One region of the Bradyrhizobium sp. ERR14 genome, then DNA from elsewhere that is predicted to be linked to it. Evidence: predicted binding sites of a transcription regulator. Region 1 holds the regulator's gene; the other holds the start of a gene.
What was found. Region 1 encodes HrcA, which represses chaperone genes, less so after heat shock. Its sites were predicted from a motif close to GTTAGCACTCNCNNNNNGNGAGTGCTAAC; they were not measured.
Positions count from the first base shown of each region.

Region 2: GGD62_RS14610 (co-chaperone GroES) is a predicted target of HrcA. The motif match lies at 5,503-5,531, and genes of this name have one in related genera.

Region 1 covers NZ_JACIHD010000003.1:434,103-444,869, reverse strand. Annotated here, with positions in the region: gene GGD62_RS11875 (penicillin-binding protein activator) at 1-630, shown strand, start outside; gene hemW (radical SAM family heme chaperone HemW) at 749-1,933, opposite strand; gene rdgB (RdgB/HAM1 family non-canonical purine NTP pyrophosphatase) at 1,950-2,585, opposite strand; gene rph (ribonuclease PH) at 2,597-3,310, opposite strand; gene hrcA (heat-inducible transcriptional repressor HrcA) at 3,493-4,581, shown strand; gene grpE (nucleotide exchange factor GrpE) at 4,678-5,295, shown strand; gene pncA (bifunctional nicotinamidase/pyrazinamidase) at 5,444-6,166, opposite strand; gene GGD62_RS11840 (hypothetical protein) at 6,433-7,374, opposite strand; gene dnaK (molecular chaperone DnaK) at 7,768-9,669, shown strand; gene dnaJ (molecular chaperone DnaJ) at 9,915-10,767, shown strand, end outside.
Region 2 covers NZ_JACIHD010000004.1:279,490-290,256, forward strand. Annotated here, with positions in the region: gene GGD62_RS14580 (LysR family transcriptional regulator) at 1-520, shown strand, start outside; tRNA gene GGD62_RS14585 (tRNA-Leu) at 709-780, shown strand; tRNA gene GGD62_RS14590 (tRNA-Lys) at 788-853, shown strand; gene GGD62_RS14595 (slipin family protein) at 1,186-2,349, shown strand; gene lepB (signal peptidase I) at 2,511-3,260, shown strand; gene groL (chaperonin GroEL) at 3,457-5,097, opposite strand; gene GGD62_RS14610 (co-chaperone GroES) at 5,145-5,459, opposite strand; gene GGD62_RS14615 (usg protein) at 5,839-6,126, shown strand; gene GGD62_RS14620 (glycosyltransferase family 41 protein) at 6,328-8,457, opposite strand; gene GGD62_RS14625 (cupin domain-containing protein) at 8,677-9,204, shown strand; gene GGD62_RS14630 (rhomboid family intramembrane serine protease) at 9,532-10,749, shown strand.

The sequences.
Region 1 (10,767 bases):
CGCTCCGTCGCCGTGCTCGTGCCCGACAATGCCTATGGCAATGTCGTCGAGGCCGCGGTGAAGGCGGCCGTGCCGCGGCGTGGCGGGCGCATCGTCGCCTTCGAGAAATACGGCGCCGATCGCGCCACACCGGCGCGCACCGTGGCGCAGCAGCTCGGCAGCGCGGATGCGTTGTTCATTGCCGATGACGGCGATGCCGTGGTGACGGTCGCAGATGCGATGACCGCGGCGGGCGCGAACTTGCGCAACATCCAGCTGCTCGGCACCGGCCTGTGGGACAATCCGCGGGTCTATGCCAATGCGAACCTGCAAGGCGGCCTCTATGCCGCGCCCGACCCGGCCGGCTTCCGCGCCTTCTCCGGTCGCTACCGCACCAAATACGGCGCGGAGCCGATTCGCACCGCAACGCTGGCCTATGACGCGGTCGCTCTGGTCGCCGCGCTGGCGCGCACGCAAGGCACCACGCGCTTCTCGCCCGACGTGCTGACCAATCCGTCCGGCTTCGCCGGCATCGACGGCCTGTTCCGTTTCCGTGCGGACGGCACCAACGAGCGTGGCCTCGCGGTGATGAAAGTGACGAACGGTGGCGGCGTTGCGGTCGCGGGCTCCCCGAAGAGTTTTGGGGCGTAGCTCAGGACGACGGTGCCGTAGGGTGGGCAAAGCGAAGCGTGCCCGCGAACTTCATGCGAATTGCTGAGAGATGGTGGGCACGGCGCAAGTGCGCCTTTGCCCACCCTACGAGATCTCGTTACGCCGCGAGATCCGCGACCACCGCATCCAGCACCGGAAAGCCGCTGCTGGTCACGCGCAGCCGGCCCGTCGCATCCACCGTGATCGCGCCTTCCTCGCGCAGCAGCGCGATGCGCTTGGGATCGAGCGGGCGACCGGAGAGGGCTTTGTAGCGCTCGGGGTCGATGCCTTCGGCGAGACGCAATCCCATCAGCAGGAATTCGTCGGCGCGCTCTTCGCTGTTGAGGAGATCGTCGGTGACGACACCATGGCCGTTGGTCTCGACCCGCATCAGCCAGGCCTCGGGACGCTTCTCGGTGGCGGTCGCATGCCTGACGCCGTCGATGTCGAGCCGGCCATGCGCGCCGGGGCCGATGCCGGCATATTCCTCACCGCGCCAGTAGACCAGATTGTGCCGGCACTCGGCGCCGCGCCGCGCGTGATTGGAGATCTCGTAGGCGGGCAGGCCGAGCTTGTCGCAGGTCTCCTGCGTGACGTCGTAGAGCGCGCGCGAGACCGCTTCGTCCGGCGTCTTCAATTTGCCGGCCTGGTGCAGGCCGAAGAATGGCGTGCCCTCCTCGATCGTCAATTGATAGAGCGACAGATGCTCGGCCGCCTCGTCGATGGCGAGACGCAGTTCATCGGCCCACATCGCCGGCGTCTGGTCGGGACGGGCGTAGATCAGATCGAACGAATAGCGATCGAACGAGCGGCGCGCGATGGCGACCGCATCGAGCGCCTCGCGCGCGCTGTGCAGGCGGCCCAGCGCTTTCAGCGAGGCATCATCGAGCGCTTGCACGCCGAGCGAAACGCGGTTGACGCCGGCGGTGCGATAGCCGGCAAAGCGGGTGGCCTCGACGCTGGTCGGATTCGCCTCCAGCGTCACCTCGACATCGCCGGCGACGGTCCAGTGCTTGCCGATCGCGTCGAGCACCGCGCCGACGGTTGCGGGCTGCATCAGCGAGGGCGTGCCGCCGCCGAGAAAGATCGAGGTGACTTCACGGCCGGGCGAGCGCTCGGCGGTGGCCGCGATCTCGCGCGCGAAGGCGGATGCGAAGCGCGCCTCGTCGATCGCGGCGTGACGGACATGGCTGTTGAAGTCGCAATAGGGGCATTTCGACAGGCAGAACGGCCAGTGCACGTAGACGCCGAAGGCTGCGGATTCTTGTTTTGACGCGTTTTCCTGGCGCGAACCGGTATCCACTTCGCTCGAAAACGCTCTATCGCGGCTCAAGGCAGATCTCCGCCAGTTTCACGAAGGCGCGGGCGCGATGCGACAGGCCGAGGCCAAGCGGCGGCAGGCCGTGCTTCTCGATGCTCTCCATCTCGCCGAAGGTGCGATCATATCCGTCAGGCAGGAACATCGGATCGTAACCAAAACCGGCGGTGCCGCGCGGCGGCCAGACCAGCGTGCCGTCGACGCGCGCCTCGACCTCATCGAGATGATCGTCGGGCCAGGCGACGCAGAGCGCGGAGACGAAATGCGCCTTGCGCTTCTCCGGGGTCGTCGCGCCACGCTCCTGCAGCAGGCGTTCGATCTGTGCCATCGCCGCGTTGAAGTCTTTGCCTGGGCCGGCCCAGCGCGCGCTGTAGATACCGGGCGCACCATCCAGTGCGTCGACCACGATGCCGGAATCGTCGGCGAAGGCGGGAAGCCTGGTCGCCTGCGCCGCCGCGATCGCCTTGATCGCGGCATTGCTGCGGAAATCGTTGCCGGTCTCGTCCGGTTCGGCGAGGCCGAGCTCACCGGCCGACACCGCCTCGATGCCGTACGGCGCGAGCAGCTCCTTCATCTCGGCCAGCTTGCCGGGATTATGGGTGGCGATGACGAGCTTTCCGGTGATTCGGCGGTACATGGGCCTATTGACTACGCCACAGCCAGTTTCTGCAAGTCCACGAGACGCGCGATGCCTTTTTGCGCCAGGGCGATCAGCTTCAGGAACTCGTCCTGCGTAAAAGGCTCGCGTTCCGCGGTGCCCTGCACCTCGATGATGCGGCCATCGCCGGTCATGACGAAATTGGCGTCGGTCTGGGCTTCCGAATCCTCGGCATAGTCGAGATCGAGCACCGGCGTGCCGTTGTAGATGCCGCAGGAGATCGCGGCGACGTTGTCGCGCATCACGTTGGCCTTGATCATGTTGCGCGCCTTCATCCAGTTGATGCAATCGGCGAGCGCGACCCAGGCACCGGTGATCGAGGCCGTGCGCGTGCCGCCGTCGGCCTGGAGCACGTCGCAATCGACCGTGATCTGGCGCTCGCCGAGCGCTTCGAGATCGACAATGGTGCGAAGCGAGCGGCCGATCAGGCGCTGGATCTCGACGGTGCGGCCGCTCTGCTTGCCGGCGGAAGCCTCGCGGCGGGTGCGCTCGGAGGTCGCGCGCGGCAGCATGCCGTATTCAGCGGTGACCCAGCCGCGGCCCTGGCCCTTCAGCCACGGCGGCAGGCGATCTTCCAGCGTGGCGGTGACCAGCACATGGGTGTCGCCGAACTTCACCAGGCAGGAGCCTTCCGCATATTTGACCACGCCGCGCTCCAGCGTCACGGGGCGCAATTCGTCGGGCGCACGGCGGCTTGGCCGCATGGGAAATCCTCCAAAACTCGTCGGTATAGGGCTGTTCGCGGTGCTTGTAGGTGGGGTGAGGGTATGCGGCAAGGGGAAAGGACAAGGCTTTTTCACCCCCGGTTTTCCACCCTGCAAACGCGACGCTTGTCAGAACCCTCCTGGATGGACAAATTATGAGCATCTGAGAGGAGTTACCGTCTGTGGCCCATCACGATCCGATCCATCTGATCGCGCCGCGCGCAGGCCTCGCCCAGCTCAACGAGCGTTCTCGCGACATCTTTCGTCAAATTGTCGAAAGTTATCTCGCGACCGGTGAGCCGGTGGGCTCGCGCAATATCTCGCGCCTCATCGCCATGCCGCTATCGCCGGCCTCGGTCCGCAACGTCATGGCCGATCTGGAACAGCTCGGTCTGATCTACGCCCCGCACACCTCCGCCGGCCGGCTGCCGACGGAACTCGGGCTGCGTTTCTTTGTCGATGCCCTGATGCAGGTCGGCGACCTCAACGAGGCCGAGCGTCAATCGATCCAGAGCCAACTCACCTCCGTCGGCCAGGCCCAATCGGTCGAGGCAGCGCTGGACCAGGCGCTGACGCGGCTGTCCGGCCTCACGCGGGCCGCCGCGGTGGTGCTGACGCCGAAATCCAATGCGCGGCTGAAGCACATCGAATTCGTCCGGCTGGAACCCGAGAGGGCGCTGGTGATCCTGGTCGGTGAGGACGGCCAGGTTGAAAACCGCGTGCTGTCGCTCCCCCCCGGAGTTCCCTCCTCGGCAATCACCGAAGCCGGCAATTTCCTCAATGCGCGCATCCGTGGCCGCACTCTGGCCGAGGCGCGGCTCGAGCTCGAGACGGCACTTGGACAGGCCCGCGCCGAGCTCGATCAGCTTGCACAGAAGGTGATTTCCGCCGGCATCGCCAGCTGGTCCGGCGGCGAGAACGAGGATCGCCAGCTCATCGTCCGCGGCCACGCCAATCTGCTCGAAGACCTGCACGCGCTGGAGGATCTGGAACGGGTGCGCCTGCTGTTCGACGATCTCGAGACTAAGCGCGGCGTGATCGACCTGCTGGGGCGCGCCGAGACCGCCGAGGGCGTGCGCATCTTCATCGGCAGCGAGAACAAGCTGTTTTCGCTCTCGGGGTCCTCCACCATCATCTCGCCGTATCGGGATGCCGCCGGCCATATCGTCGGCGTTCTGGGCGTGATCGGGCCGACACGGCTGAATTATGCCCGTGTGATCCCGACCGTGGACTACGCCGCCCGCATCGTCAGCCGCCTTTTGGGAGGCTGACCGGCGTTTCCGCCGATCACGGGCGCTTGATTTTCGGCGCTTTAGGCACGATATCCGGGCCAACAATCCCTGGAAACGAGTTCGAGATTAGAGCCGATGACCGAGCAAGACCGGCAACCCGAAGACACGACTGCAGCGACCGGCGAGCCCGTGGTGTCAAAACCCTACATCATGCCCGACGATCCCGAGCCCGGCTCGGTCGAGCTGTTGCAGAAGGAAGCCGCCGAGGCGCGCGACCGCATGTTGCGGACGCTGGCCGAGATGGAGAATCTGCGCAAGCGGACCACCAAGGAGGTCGCCGACGCCCGGCTCTACGGCATCACCGGCTTTGCCCGCGACGTGCTCGACATCGCCGACAATCTCCAGCGCGCGCTCGATGCCGTTCCGGCCGAGGCCCGTGCCGCAGCCGATCCCGGCCTGATCGCGCTGATCGAGGGCGTCGAGCTCACCGAGCGTTCGCTGCTCAACGCGCTGGAAAAGCACGGCGTCAAGAAGCTCGATCCGCAGGGCCAGAAGTTCGACCCGAACTTCCACCAGGCGATGTACGAAGTGCCTGATCCGTCGGTGCCGTCAGGCACCGTGGTGCAGATCATGCAGGCCGGCTACACCATCGGCGAGCGCGTGCTGCGCCCGGCTCTGGTCGGTGTCGCCAAGGGCGGCGCGAAGGCGGCGGCCGCGGCGAACAACAACGAGTCGAGCGGCGCGGCGAATTGAGTTTCAGACCCTCATGGTGAGGAGCCGCGCGTTTGCGCGGCGTCTCGAACCATGAAGGCCAAGATGTAACGGCGGGGCCTTCATCCTTCGAGACGCGCGCGAAGAAGCGCGCTCCTCAGGATGAGGGTCTGACAGTGTCGCGCGAGTCCTACGCGCTCACCGCGATATCCGCTGACTGAATCCGCTTCACGCCGGCCTTGGCCATATCGGCCCAGGCTTTTGCCAGCGAGCCCTGATTGTCGATGCCGCGGCAGGCGTCTTCCACCACATAGACCTCGAAGCCAGCCTTGCGCGCGTCGAGCGCGGTCCAGGCAACGCAGAAATCCGTCGCGAGCCCTGCGACGAAGACGCGCTTGATCTTGCGCCCCTTGAGATAGCCGGCAAGTCCGGTCGAGGTCTTGCCGTCGGCTTCGAGGAAGGCCGAATAGCTGTCGACGTCCTTGTGAAAGCCCTTGCGGATGATCAGCTCGGCGTGCGGGATTGCAAGGTCCTTCGAGAGCGAAGCGCCGTCGGTGCCCTGCACGCAATGGTCGGGCCACAGCACCTGCTTGCCATAGGGAAGGTCGACGGTCTCGAACGGCTTCTTGCCGGAATGCACCGACGCAAACGAGATGTGGCCCGGCGTGTGCCAGTCCTGCGTCATCACCACGTTGGCAAACGCCTTCGAGATCTTGTTGATGACGGGCACCACCTGCTCGCCTTCCTTCACGGCGAGGCTGCCGCCCGGCAGGAAGCAGTTCTGCACGTCGATCACCAGCAGCGCGGAGGCATCGTCCGGCTTGATCGATGCCGCTGCAAAGAGCGCGTTGGGCGCGAGAGTCACCAGCGCCGTCGTTCCAAGCATTGCCAAGACTTGTCGCCGATCCAGCATCGTTCGCCTCCCTCCAGGATGATCCAACGGGGGGAAGCCTAGTTCCGTTCGTATACGAACAGAAGCCCGAAAATGCGGCCGGTACTGGCGAGGGGGTGGGCTGTTGCCGCGTGCTCGGTGCAACCTCTCCCGCTTGCGGGGGAGGTCGGCGCGAAGCGCCGGGTGGGGGCCCTCTCCACATCGGGAGTGCCCCTATGCGGAAGCACCCTCTCCCCAACCCTCCCCCGCAAGCGGGGGAGGGAGCGCATTTCGTTCGGAGATGTAGCCTAGCCCTTCGGCTGAATCCCGTCGCGCACGGCGCGGAAGCGGGTGAAGGCGGCCAACCACTGGTCGCGCGGCGCGCTGGCGATGATGCGCAGCGAGGCGCCGCCGCTCGAGAAGCGGATCCACTGCACCACGGTCACCGGGACCTTGTCCTTGCCGCTGACGCCGTCGATCCGGGTCTCGAAGCCCTGCTGGCCGTTGATGCGGATCGGCTCGGACATGGTGACGCGCGATTCGCGAACGCCGGGGATCTGCAGCGCCGCCTCCTGGGCGAAGCGGGCGCGGTCGTCGGCCTGCTGCGGCGTGGCGCCGATCAGACCGAGGATCATGAATGGCTTCGACTCATAGCCTGCGCTCTCATTGCCGTCGGCGAGGATGATGCTGCTGCCCGGCGCGAGGGTCCGGATGTCCTTGAATTCGGCGAGATCGGTGATCCTGAACGGCATCAGCGCGATCTGCTCCTCGACCGAGACCTGCTTGCGGGTGACGGTGCTGGCGAACATCTGCCGCACCGCTTCATCCGTGTAGATCTTGGTCGCATTCTCCGGGACCTGCACCGCGACATAGCCGGAGAAGCCGGCGCCTGGCACGATCATCGAATAGCGCTTTACCGGGGTATCGCCGGCCTTGCCGCTTTCGGTGGTGAAATAGGCGAGGCCCGCCGGCGTCTCGATCTTGTCCTGCTTGACGCCGCCGGCGCCGGCCGGATTGGAATTGAAGGCGCTCACGACCTCGCCATAGGCCGCCGGCGGCAGCTCGGTGATCAACACCTTGACGCTGCCGTCCTCGCTCTCGAAGCCCGGAAAGGTTTTTGCCGTGCTGAGACCGACCAGCGGCACCATGCCGAGGCGCAAGCCGGGCGGAAACACGGCATCGGCGGCGAGGGCCGGAAACGCGGAGGCGATCAGGAGGGCGAGCGCGGCGAGGGGGCGGATCAGCTTCATGGGCACTCTGATTGGTTCACATTGAGGCCGTTCGATGGTCGGCCACCGGGCCGCATTGTCGCGCGAAGCAGCTGTGGCGGCTGACCGGCCGGTCCGCCTTTTACCGGGTTTGGGCGTGCGGCAACAGGGCGGGCGGACTTGCGGTAGCGGGGGCTTGCTGAAGCCTGAACCTGTTAATAATTCCTCACCCGCAAGGGCGGTTGAGCCCGGATATCATCGTCCAAAACCCAATGTTTTCACGGCAGAAACGTAGCTTCGGTCCTTGCGGGCCCCTCCCCCCCTCCTATATGAGCCTCAATCATCGCAATATCGCGGATGTTTGATCTTAGGGGGTTTCGGTCGGGTGCCTTCTGGGCCCAGCCAACCTGCCGCAAAAACAAGGATATCAGGACCATGGGAAAGGTCATTGGGATCGACCTCGGCACCACGAATTCGTGCGTCGCCGTGATGGATGGCAAGAACGCCAAAGTCATCGAGAATTCCGAAGGCATGCGCACGACGCCTTCGATCGTCGCCGTGACGGACGACGGTGAGCGCCTCGTCGGCCAGCCGGCCAAGCGCCAGGCCGTCACCAATCCCGAGCGCACCTTCTTCGCAGTGAAGCGCCTCATCGGCCGCCGCTACGACGACCCGATGGTCGAGAAGGACAAGAAGCTCGTCCCCTACAAGATCGTGAAGGCTTCCAACGGCGACGCCTGGGTCGAGGCCGACGGCCAGACCTACTCGCCCTCGCAGGTCTCGGCGTTCATCTTGCAGAAGATGAAGGAGACCGCGGAAGCCCATCTCGGCCAGAAAGTCGATCAGGCCGTCATCACCGTTCCCGCCTACTTCAACGACGCCCAGCGCCAGGCGACCAAGGACGCCGGCAAGATCGCGGGCCTCGAAGTGCTGCGCATCATCAACGAGCCGACCGCGGCCGCGCTCGCCTATGGCCTCGACAAGACCAAGACCGGCACGATCGCCGTGTACGATCTCGGCGGCGGCACGTTCGATATTTCGATCCTCGAGATCGGCGACGGCGTGTTCGAGGTGAAGTCGACCAACGGCGACACCTTCCTCGGCGGCGAAGACTTCGACATGCGCCTGGTCGGCTATCTCGCCGACGAATTCCAGAAGGAGCAGGGCATCAACCTGCGCAACGACAAGCTCGCCTTGCAGCGCCTGAAGGAAGCCGCTGAAAAGGCCAAGATCGAGCTGTCCTCGACGACGCAGACCGAGATCAACCTGCCCTTCATCACCGCGGACCAGACCGGCCCGAAGCATCTGACGATGAAGCTGACCCGCGCCAAGTTCGAAGCGCTGGTCGACGACCTCGTCCAGAAGACCGTCGAGCCCTGCCGCAAGGCGCTGAAGGACGCCGGCGTCACCGCCGGTGAGATCGGCGAAGTGGTTCTGGTCGGCGGCATGTCGCGCATGCCGAAGGTCCAGGAAGTCGTGAAGCAGCTGTTCGGCAAGGAGCCGCACAAGGGCGTCAATCCGGACGAAGTCGTGGCGATCGGCGCTGCGATCCAGGCCGGCGTGCTCCAGGGCGACGTCAAGGACGTGCTGCTGCTCGACGTCACCCCGCTGTCGCTGGGCATCGAGACGCTGGGCGGCGTGTTCACCCGCATCATCGACCGCAACACCACGATCCCGACCAAGAAGAGCCAGGTGTTCTCGACCGCCGAGGACAACCAGAACGCGGTCACCATCCGCGTCTTCCAGGGCGAGCGTGAAATGGCGGCCGACAACAAGATGCTCGGCCAGTTCGACCTGATGGGCATTCCGCCGGCTCCGCGCGGCATGCCGCAGATCGAGGTGACCTTCGACATCGACGCCAACGGCATCGTCAACGTCTCGGCCAAGGACAAGGCCACCGGCAAGGAGCAGCAGATCCGCATCCAGGCCTCCGGCGGCCTGTCGGAAGCCGACATCGAGAAGATGGTCAAGGACGCCGAGGCCAATGCCGAGGCCGACAAGAAGCGCCGCGAGGCCGTCACCGCCAAGAACGAGGCGGATGGCCTGGTGCATTCGACCGAGAAGGCTTTGGCCGAGCACGGTTCGAAGGTCGGCGAGACCGAGCGCCGCGCCATCGAGGATGCCGTCGGCGACCTCAAGGAAGCGCTGAAGGGCGACGATGCCGAGGCGATCAAGGCCAAGACCCAGACGCTGGCCCAGGCTTCGATGAAGCTCGGCGAGGCCATGTACAAGCAGCAGGCCGAGGCCGACGCCAAGAAGGACGCGGCCAAGGACGACGTCGTCGACGCGGAATTCACCGAAGTCGACGACGACAAGAACAACAAGAAGTCCGCCTGAACCCCAAGAGGGTCATGATGCGGACGGCTTGGACCCCACACTCTCTACCGGCCTCCTCCTTCGCGGGGGAGGCCGCCGTGTCGGGACGGACGGGCGGGTCGCCCGTTACGATCGATCAATTCCCCGCCGTTATGCTGAACGCCGCCACGCCGCCCTCTGCCGCCAAGCAGAAGGCTGCCTATATCGTCGTGTGGCGACGTCGTTTCGCTCCGACTTGAATCGCGATTGGATAGACCGAGTCCCACATGTCCACGTCCACCAAGCGCTGCTATTACGAAACCCTCGAAGTCGAACGCGATGCCGACGAATCCGTCTTGAAATCGTCGTTCCGCAAGCTGGCGATGAAGTTCCACCCGGACCGCAATCCCGGGGACGACACCAGCGAAGTCAAGTTCAAGGAAATCAACGAGGCCTACGAGGTCCTGAAGGACAAGGACAAGCGCGCGGCCTATGACCGCTACGGCCATGCCGCCTTCGAGCAGGGCGGCGGTGGCGCCGGCTTCGGCGCGGGTTTCGCCTCTTCCTTCTCCGACATTTTCGAAGATCTGTTCGGCATGGCCGGGCAGCGCGGCCGCGGCGGCCGCGAGCGCGGCGCCGACCTGCGCTACAACATGGAAATCACGCTGGAGGAAGCCTTCGGCGGCAAGACCGCGCAGATCGAGATTCCGGTCTCGGTCACCTGCGAGGCCTGCTCGGGCATCGGCGCCAAGGCCGGAACCAAGCCGAAGACCTGTTCGAGCTGCGGCGGCGCCGGCCGCGTGCGGCAGTCGCAGGGCTTCTTCACGCTGGAGCGCACCTGTCCGGGCTGCCAGGGCCGCGGCCAGATGATCGAGGATGCCTGCCCGTCCTGCTCGGGCCAGGGCCGCGTTACCCGCGAGCGGAATCTTTCGGTCAACATTCCCCCGGGTGTCGAGGACGGCACAAGGATCAGGCTCGCCGGCGAGGGCGAGGCCGGGGTCCGCGGTGGTCCGCCCGGCGACCTCTATATCTTCCTGTCGCTGGCCCAGCACCAGTTCTTCCAGCGCGATGGCGCCGATCTGCATTGCCGTGTGCCGATTTCGATGGTCACGGCCGCGCTCGGCGGCGAATTCGAGGTGC
Region 2 (10,767 bases), on a different contig from region 1:
GCACGCGAGCAGCTTCCTGCGCGATCATCCCGGCCTGACCCTGCAATTCCTGACCTCCAGCGGCAACGTCAAATTCTCGCGCTGGCAGGCCGACCTCGCCATTCGCCTGCGCAAGCCGGAGAAGGGCGACTTCACCATCTCCAAGCTCGGCGATGTCAGGCTGTATTTCTTCGAGCCCGCCGACCGTGCCGGCGGCGAGCCGGTCGCCTGCATCTATCCCGATGAGCTCGACACCATTCCCGAACAGCAGTTCTTGCGCGCGAAGCGGCTGACGAACGTTCGCTGCATCACCGACAACGTCCGCATCATCAGGACCATGATCCAGTCGCATCAGGCCGTCGGCGTGTTGCCCGAACACAGCTGCGAAGGCCTGCTCGCCGACCGCAGCCTGCGCGCGACGCTGCTGCCGAGGCGGCGCGACGTCTGGCTGCTGGTGCAGAACCACCTCAAGCGCGATCCGGCGACACGCGTGACGATCGACTGGGTGAGGGCGTGTTTCCAGGACATCGCGCGCCCCTGACGTCACGACGCGCTGTGATCATCGCGTCACAGTGCGCATGGTGCGACGAAAAATCCTGAACTGCCCCCTTGCAACCCGAACGTGCCTCGTCTATTAGCCCGCTCCTTCGCTAGGCCATGTGTCCGGGCTCTCTGAGATCCCGGCTGGCGCGATCCGGTCTCCGGTCTCGTGTTCCGCCGAATGAAGACGCAGGATGTAGCTCATGGAGAGCACCGGAGTAAAATCCGGAGGCATCGGTTCGATTCCGATTTCTTGTACCAACCAAAGGATAGCTCAGTGGTAGAGCAGATGACGTTTAATCATCGTGACGCGGGTTCGAATCCCGCTCCAGCGCTACGGGTCAGCCTGAAAAACTGACACCTCTGACGAGGACCGGACGCGCGCTTCAGTCGCAGTCCGGCCGTTTTGCCGCAAGGCTTTCCGTCCGAACCTAGACACTGTGAGACCGGCTTTGCGCCGCGGGTAGATACCGCTTGCGTTGATGCCGGGTGGCTCCGCTCGGCCGCGCGACACCCGTCGCGCGATCGCGCGCGTGCGCCCGTCGTCATGCGAGCTCAAGCCTCGGCCCGTCGATCTCTCAGGAAGCGTCGTCCGCGTCCTCAATCCTTTGCAAACGAAACCTGTTGTCCGGCATCCGGCCGGACGCAAAACGATGGAGGCGTGCCATGACTTCGAACAAGGGCTGGCATTTGCTGATGCTGAACGTGACGGTCAAGGATGGCGAGCTGGCGTTGCTGACGCGCAACGGGCAGCTCGTGCGCGTGCTCGCGCCCGGCAGGCACCGTCTGTTCGATCCCCTGCACGAGCTCAAGGCCGAGGTGCTCGATGTGGTCCGCAGCGAATTCTCTGCGGATCGCTACGCGGTGCTGAAGGCCGCACGGCCTGATCTGGCCGCCGAGCTGTTCGAGGCGGTCGAGACCAAGGCGGACGAGATCGCCATCGTCAGCCTCGACGGCCGGCCCGTGCATCTGATGACGCCCTGGCAGGTGCGCGTCTACTGGAAGGTCGCAACGAGCGTCGATGTCGAGCGCATCGATGTGTCCAGCGATGTCAGGGTTGGCGCGCGGCATCTGGCCATGATCGAGCGTAACCGCTCGGCCGTGACGTCGGAGACGGTGGTCGAGAACCACGAGGCGGGCCTGCTCTATGTCGAGGGCCGGCTCGTGGAGCGGCTCGTGCCCGGCCGGCACGCCTTCTGGACCGTCGGCCGCAAGATCGAGGTGAAGCGCCTCGACCTGCGGCCTCAGGCGGTCGAGATCACCGCGCAGGAGATGCTGACCAAGGATCGCATCGCGCTGCGGGTGACGCTGACGGCGTTCCGTAAGGTGGTCGATCCCGAGCGGACGGTTGCGACCGTGCCCGACGTGGATGCGTGGCTGTACCGCCTGGTGCAGTTCGCGATCCGCGAAGCGGTGGCGGGCCGGACGCTGGACGAGGTGCTGTCCGCGAAGGCGGCGCTGGATGCGGAGCTGCGCGACTATGTGCGGGCACGCGTCGCGGAGTCCGGTGTCGAGGTCACAGAGCTCGGCGTCAAGGACGTGATCCTGCCCGGCGAGATCCGGGAGCTGGTGAACAAGGTGGTGGAGGCGGAGCGGGTCGCCAAGGCGAACCTGATCCGCCGCCAGGAGGAGACCGCGGCGACGCGTTCGCTTCTGAACACCGCCCGCCTGATGGAGGAGAACCCCCTGCTGCTGCGGCTCAAGGAGCTGGAGTCGCTGGAGCGGCTGGTCGAGAAGGTCGGCCGCATCGACCTCCACGCCGGCAACGGCGAGGGCCTCGATGCTCTCCTGACCCGGCTCGTGCGCCTCAAGGCGCCCGAGAGTGCGTAAAACCGAAGGGCCGCCCACGGGCGGCCCTTCACATATCCGTCGTCGTCGCTTGCAATGAACGCGGAGTCGCGCCTGTGCGACCAAAATCACGGAAGTGGGATTGCACGCGCGCGAAGGTTGCGTAATCTCGCGATGACTATGGGTTTGATCAGGGCAGGCGCATGACGATTCTTCAGGACACCATCCGGCCGCCGACGGCGCGATCGCGGGAGTGGAAGGTGATCATCATCCTGATCCTGCTGGTCCCGGTGCTGTGGTCCCCGCTGATCCTGTTTCGCTTCGTCCTCTATCAGCCGTTCAGCATCCCCTCCAATTCGATGGCGCCGACGTTGATGGTCGGTGACTACGTCTTCGCCGCGAAATATGCCTATGGCTACGGCCGCTACTCCTTTCCCTTCGCGCCATCCTGGATCTCGGGCCGCGTCTTCGCCGCCAACCCGGAATACGGCGACATCGTCGTGTTTCGTACGCCGAAGGATACCTCGGCCGACTACGTCAAACGCGTGGTCGGGCTGCCCGGCGACCGCATCCAGATGCGGCACGGCCAGCTCATCCTCAACGACCGGCCAGTGACGCGCGTCGCGCTCGAGGACGGGCTCGCCGACAACGCCTGCGGTGGGGATGGCGGCGTCAGGGTCAAGCGTTGGCGCGAGACGCTGCCGAGCGGCGCGTCCTATGTCACCAACGACTGCCTCGACAACGCTTTCCTCGACAACACCAACGTCTTCACGGTGCCGCCGGGCCATTTCTTCGTGCTCGGCGACAACCGCGACAATTCCACCGACAGCCGCATGATGTCGGCGTTCGGTTTCGTGCCGATGGACAATCTCGTCGGCAAGGTGACGCGGATCTTCTGGTCGCTCGACGAAGATGGCGAGCCGCGCATGGAGCGGTTGGGGAAGGTGGAGTGAGGCTCGGAATGACGGAGGTTCGTAGCCCGGATGGAGCGCAAGCGTAATCCGGGAAGGCTGCCTGCGTCGCACGAGATGTCCCGGATTGCGCTTCGTTCCATCCGGGCTACGAGCCGCCGTTCCGCGAGAACGTCCGTCCCAAACAAAAACCCCGGCATCGCTGCCGGGGTTTCGTAGTTCTTGAGGTGGTTGGACCTTAGAAGTCCATGCCGCCCATGCCGCCGCCCGGGGGCATCGCGGGACCGGCGCCGCCCTTCTTGGGCAGCTCGGCGACCATGGCTTCCGTGGTGATCAGCAGGGCCGCAACCGAGGCAGCGTTCTGGATCGCGGTACGGACCACCTTGGTCGGGTCGATGATGCCCTTCTTGACGAGGTCGGCATATTCGCCGGTCTGGGAGTCGAAGCCGTAATTGTAGGCCTTGTTCTCCAGGATCTTGCCGACGATCACCGAGCCGTCTTCACCGGCGTTGATCGCGATCTGGCGAGCGGGAGCGGACAGCGCCTTGCGCACGATCTCGACGCCGGTCTTCTGGTCGTCGTTCTTGGTGCGCAGGCCCTTGAGCTGCTCGGAGGCACGGAGCAGAGCGACGCCGCCGCCCGGAACGATGCCTTCTTCCACAGCCGCGCGGGTCGCATGCATCGCGTCATCAACGCGATCCTTGCGCTCCTTCACCTCGACCTCGGTCGCGCCGCCGACGCGGATCACCGCGACGCCGCCCGCGAGCTTGGCGAGACGCTCCTGGAGCTTCTCACGGTCGTAGTCCGAGGTGGTCTCCTCGATCTGCGCCTTGATCTGGGCCACGCGCGCCTCGATGTCGGCCTTCTTGCCGGCGCCGTTGACGATCGTGGTGTTCTCCTTGTCGATCATCACCTTCTTGGCGCGACCGAGCATGTTGAGCGTGACGTTCTCGAGCTTGATGCCGAGATCTTCCGAGATCGCCTGGCCGCCGGTCAGGATCGCGATGTCCTGCAGCATGGCCTTGCGGCGATCGCCGAAGCCCGGAGCCTTGACGGCCGCGACCTTCAGGCCGCCGCGCAGGCGGTTCACGACCAGGGTCGCGAGCGCTTCGCCTTCGACGTCCTCGGCGACGATGACCAGCGGCTTGCCGGTCTGCACCACGGCCTCGAGCAGCGGCAGCAGCTCGTTCAGCGAGGAGAGCTTCTTCTCGTTGATGAGGATGTAGGCGTCGTCCATCTCAACGCGCATCTTGTCGGCGTTGGTGACGAAGTAGGGCGAGATGTAGCCGCGGTCGAACTGCATGCCCTCGACGACGTCGAGCTCGGTCTCGAGCGACTTGGCTTCCTCGACGGTGATGACACCCTCGTTGCCGACCTTCTTCATGGCGTCGGAGAGGAACTTGCCGATCTCCTGGTCGCCGTTCGCCGAGATGGTGCCGACCTGGGCGATCTCGTCGTTCGAGGTGACCTTCTTGGAGTTCTTCTGGAGGTCCGCAACCACGGCTTCGACAGCGAGGTCGATACCACGCTTCAGGTCCATCGGGTTCATGCCGGCGGCGACCGACTTGGCGCCTTCCTTCACGATCGCCTGGGCCAGCACGGTGGCGGTGGTGGTGCCGTCGCCGGCCGCGTCAGCGGACTTGGAGGCGACTTCGCGCACCATCTGCGCGCCCATGTTCTCGAACTTGTCCTCGAGCTCGATCTCCTTGGCGACGGTGACGCCGTCCTTGGTGATGCGGGGTGCGCCGAACGACTTGTCGAGGACGACGTTGCGGCCCTTCGGGCCGAGCGTGACCTTCACCGCGTTGGCGAGAACGTCGACGCCGCGCAGCATCTTGTCGCGCGCTTCAACCGAGAATTTGACTTCTTTGGCTGCCATCTGGAATTTTCCTTGGATAATGTTTGACTGGAGGGAAAGAGAGGCTCTTAGGCCGCCTTCTTCTTGGAAGCGGGGACGTCGAGAACGCCCATGATGTCGCTTTCCTTCATGATCAGCAGGTCTTGGCTGTCGATCTTGACTTCAGTGCCGGACCACTTGCCGAACAGCACGCGGTCGCCGACCTTCAGGTCGATCGGGATCAGCTTGCCGGCTTCGTCGCGGCCACCGGGGCCGACGGCGACGACTTCGCCCTGCGAGGGCTTTTCCTTGGCCGTGTCGGGAATGATGATGCCGCCAGCGGTCTTCTCTTCTGCGTCGATGCGCTTGACCACGACGCGGTCGTGAAGCGGACGGAATTTCATGCAGTCCTCCTAAGCATTTGCTCAGATTGATGTTTCAAGGGATGTTAGCAGTCGATGCCCGCGAGTGCTAGCACGAGCGAAGCTGAAATAGGACAGGAATTTTGTGGGAGCAAGGGCTTCTAGCAGAAAAATCAGCACCCGGAAGCGCGGACTGCCAGAATCTCTCTTCCATCGTTAACCGAGGCCGGGTCCGTATTAGCACGGTGCCGCCTCTGCTGCTAACGCATTGAATTTCAACAGCTTGTTAAACTTTTGGGCTTGAGATGGGTTGTCAGTTTGCGTCACATTTCTCTCATGTGAGCGCATCAGTACCGGGTGGCTCGTCAGGCGCACACCGACCAGGCCGCCCCTTGAATGCGCTCCTGCAAAGGAGGTTGGCATGGGCGTACGGAGTGGGGGCGTTTCCGAGGACTTCCGGAAACAGCTTCTAGGTTACGGGCTGACGACGGCGCAGATCCTCTACCGGATGCCGGATCATCCTTCGCTGCTCCAGACCTACGTCTGGCAGAACTACGACATGTTTCCGAAATTCCCGGCGCTGAAGGATTTCCTGGCCTTCTGGCAGGAAAAGCTCGACGGTCCCCTCCATTCGGTCACCGTCGCGCACTCCAAGCTGATCAAGCCGGCCGAGCTGCGCGCCGTGGATGGCGTGTTCCGGCTGCATTGAGGCGCACACCGGTCCCGTAGGGTGGGCAAAGGCGCTTAAGCGCCGTGCCCACCATCTCTCCATGATCGCGCACGGAAGGTGGGCATGCTTCCGCCTTCGCTCTTCGAGCTACGGCGGACAAGTCGCTTTGCCTACCCTACGATATCTCCGTTGCAGCTGCGCCGGGCGAACGCGCTATTCCCGTGATCACCTGAGGGGCGATCAGGCGCCGTCGCCGCAATAGCGTCTCCACATCGCGCGATAGGCCTCGTCGACCGCTCGCCCGTATGAGACGGGGTTGCTGGCGGCTGCGGCCCGGATCTTGTCGGGCAGCTCGCGGCGCAACCTGTCGAGCTCGCTGATCTCAGAGCCTCGGCGCGTTGCGATTTCGATATACGCCTCATGGCTGTCGGTGACCCAGTCCGGCAAACCGAGTGCCGTGAGGATGGAGCCGGCAGCACGGCTGGGCAGGCTGTTGCCGAGCTTCGCCACCACCGGCACGCCCATCTGCAAGGCTTCCCATGTGCTGACGCCGCCATTCTGCGGGAACGGGTCGAGGCAGATATCGACGCGATTGAACGATGCCAGATGTTCACTTCGCAAGGTGGCGCCGAGCAGATCGACACGTTCGGCCGGCAATCCGCAAGCCTCGAACCGGGCGAGCAAATTTTCGCGGACCAGCTGGTCGTCCAAGGCAACATCCTTGATCAGCAGTCGCGAGCCCGGCACCCGCTCGAGAATCCTGGACCAGACCTGCGCTGCCTCGTCCGAAATCTTGCTGATGCGGTTGAAGACGCCGAAGGTGACGAAACCGTTCGAGATCACCGGCGTTGGTGCCCGCGGAATCTCGGTCGGCAGCGACGCCAGCGTCACGAAGCACGGCAGGTCGACAATGGTCTCGGCAAACAGATGCCGAACCTCGTGAGGAATCGCGACCGGATCCGACATCAGATAATCGATCGTCGGCAGCCCGGTGCCGGTGCCGTGGCCCCAGCCATGCACCTGGATCGGTGCCGGCTTGCGCGCGAACACGCCGAGGCGGTTACCTCTGGTATGGCCGGACAGATCGATCAGGATGTCGATGCCGTCGGCGCGGATCTCGGCGGCGAGGCGATCTTCGGTCCATTGCGAGGCGTCGCGCCAGCGATCGGCGATCCCCTGAAATTCGCCGGTCGTCGCATCCACTTTCGACGAACAAGCGTAGCACACGACCTCGAACTGTGCCCGGTCATGGTGTTGGAGCACCGGCTTGAAAATCAACGCGGCCGAATGCGCGTTGAAATCCGACGAGACATAACCGAGCACCAGACGGCGATCCGGATCGCGGCTGTTGTCATGCGGTCTCGCCGCGCCTGAAGCGATTTTCGCGCCAACACGCTCCCACCACACCTGACGAGCCTGCTGATGCCGTTCAACGGTGGCGTCCCCCGCAAAATCGAGCGTGAATATCTTGTTGGAGATCGCGCTCTGCAGGTCAGGCTGGATGTCGAGGGCTCTGTCGAAACTGGCGAGGGCCTCATTGACCCGGCCAAGTCCGGCGAGGCAAAGACCCAGCACCAGGTGAGCTTGAATGGAATCTGGATCGATCGCGAGCGCCTGCTGGCAGTCGTGGGATGCGTGGGCAATTTGCTGGATCTGGAGCAGGACACTGGCCCGCGCGAGCCACCCATTCGCGTCGTCGGGTGCCAGCGCAATCGCCTGATTGCCGTCTGCCAGCGCTTCGTCAAATCGCTGAAGTTCCCGTAAAGCCGTGGCACGGTTTGCAAGCGCCGCGGCATAGTCAGGCTTGATCGACAGCGCGCGGTTCAAGCTTGCGACGGCCTCGTCGTAATTGCGCTGACGGCACAGCGCCCAACCCCGGCCGTTGTGGGCTTCGGCAAGGCTCGCGTTGAGTGCGATCGCTTTGTCGTAGCTATGGAGCGCCTCCTCGTGAAGATCGAGGGCCACGCTCGCGTTACCGAGATTGGAGAGGGTTGCGGCGTGGTTGGGCCGCAAGGCGAGGGACTTTCGATAGCTCGCGCAGGCCTCGTCGTGACGCCGCAGCCCGTTGAGCGCGACGCCCAGCCTCATATGAGCATCGGCAGATTGCGGATCCACGGCGACCGCTCGGCTCAGCAGGATTTCGGCTTGCTGAAAGTTTTTGGCATCAGACTCCAAAGCGCCGAGCATGTGCAGCGCCATGAATTGGTTGGGCGCGAGCTGCAGGAGTTGCCGATAGGCAGCCTGGGCCTCGGCGAGAAGCCCCATCTTGTGGAGCTGGAGCGCATGCCCGAGCAACGGCAGCACTTCGGCTTTTTGCCGTTTCTGAAGCCGGGCATTTTGAAATGCACGCTGACCTACGCTGTTGCCCATGGCTTCAATCCCCCAGAATCTCTCTTCGAGATTAATTCAGCGAGAGAACGAATACGAGACGACGGCCGTTCGCCACGACAGCTTGGGACAAGCTACGACCGATCGGGTCATCGAGCCGCCAGCCTCGCGCCCGGCAATTGCCGCCTCATCCAAGACTGGATAATCTGTGCTCGGGTTGTACCCGTCCGGCGGGCGCGGCTCAGATCAGGGAGGCAGACAATGGCCAAGCAAAAGGCATCAAGACCCGCAACGAAGACCGCAGTGAAGAAGCGGAGCGGCGCCAAAGCGGCGGCGCGATCCTCGGCACGCAAGGCGGTGAAGGCGAAGGCCCGCACCGCCGCGCCGAAGAAGCCGGCGCGGCCCAGGCAGCGCATCGCGATCAGCCATCACCGCGAGGAAGACTTCAAGGCCGATGGCCTGCGCGCTTACGCGAAATACCGCGACCTCGGCATCGCCGACGCAAGCCACGGCCTCGCGCAAGCGCACGTGATCCGGCTGCAAGGTCCTTGCGATCCGGCCGAGGTGTCGAAGCTGCATTTTCACGACGTCGACTTCCAGATGGTCTACGTGCTCAAGGGCTGGGTGAAGACCTATATGGACGGGCAGGGCGAGACCTTGATGAAGGAAGGCAGCGCGTGGACCCAGCCCCCGAAGATCAAGCACATGATCCTGGATTATTCGGATGACGTCGAATTGCTGGAGGTGATCCTGCCGGCTGAGTTCAAGACGGTGGAGTTGAAGGCGTAGGCCGATCTGTCTCCTTTGTCATTGCGATGAAGGTTCGTAGCCCGGATGGAGCGAAGCGCAATCCGGGGCCGCTGCCTGCGACGACGCAGACCTTCCCGGATTGCGCTGCGCTCCATCCGGGCTACAGGACCCTCGCTGCCTCCAGCCCCACCACCGCCCATCAAACACGTTCGTCAGCGTTCCCGTCACGATCGCTAAAAAGCACCTGATCTGCGAAACCGGGCACTTACCAGCCGGATGGTTTCAGCTGTTCCGCAGGGCGGGCGCTAACCAGTCGAAAATACCTCTCCCGTCAACTCAAAGCTGTGAAAACGCGGGAGTGCTTTCATGGCGACCAACACTTTTGGCCGACGTGGCGTCGCAGCGCCGCCCTCAAGAGCGTCATTTCAACCCGTCGCTGCGCCGATCGTTCGGGAGATCGTGCGCGACCCCGCTCAGGCCTTGCCTAGTGAGGGGACGCTTTTTGGCGACAACAAGCTTTTGGCCGATATCCCTTTCCTCACCATTGGCCTGATTTTTGGTCTGCTTCTGATCTTCGCTCTGCAACGCAGTCTGGCCATCGACGTTGCGCGGGACGGTGACCTCGATGTCCGCTCGCTGATCGCTCAGGGCGCCTCCGGTTACGATCTCGTTGTCGGACGAGGAGAGTGGTGGAGGATTGGCCTTGCGCCGCTGCTGCATGGCAGCGGGTGGCACCTCATCAGCAACTGCATCGGGTTGTTCATCGTCGGCGTCAGGCTGGAGTCTCTGATCGGCCGTGGCTGGTTTGCGCTGATCTTCGTCGCCAGTGCAGTGGCGGGTGAGGTCGGCTCTCTGCTGGGCAATGGCCCCGGCACGGTGGGCGTCGGCGCGTCCGGCGCCATTACCGGGCTCATCGCCGCACTGTTCGTCGCGAGCTTCGATCCCGAAGCGGACGCCGATCAAACCATATCGCGATTGAAGACGTCGCTCTTCTTCGGCGTGCCCGCATTGCTGCCGCTGGCCTTCGGCGCCTCGGGCAATGTCAACTATTATGCCCATGCAGGCGGTGCGGTGGCCGGCGCCGCGCTTGCGATCACGCCGTGGCTCGCCTTCTGGTCCTATGACAGCCTGCCGCGGAGCGCCGGCATGACGTTGCTTGCAGCATCCCTCGGATCTCTGATCTGCGCCGGCTTCGCCGCGGTGCATTATTCGTCCTACATGGCCGATGCCGTGCACTATATCCGCGCATCGGAAGTGCCGACGAAGTCTGACGAGATGGTCAGCCGGTCGTTCGATCTCGTCACTCGCTATCCGAAAGACGCGCGGGCTCACGTGTTCCGCGCGGTCTTCTTCCTGGAACAAGCCAACCTGAGGTCGGCGGAGACGGAGGCGCGAACCGCCATGTCGCTCGCAGCTTCGGATGTGGCGGGTGGGCCGGTGCGCTCCGGCGCACAGGGCCTGATGGCGGTGTTGTTGTGGGCGCAGGGACGGGAAAGCGAGGCGAAAGCCACGGCGGCCGAACCGTGCCGTGCCAAGCTGGCCGAGGTGCGCCGCATCTTGCAGAAGTCGAAATTGTGCAGTTGACCGGAATGACCGGTTCGT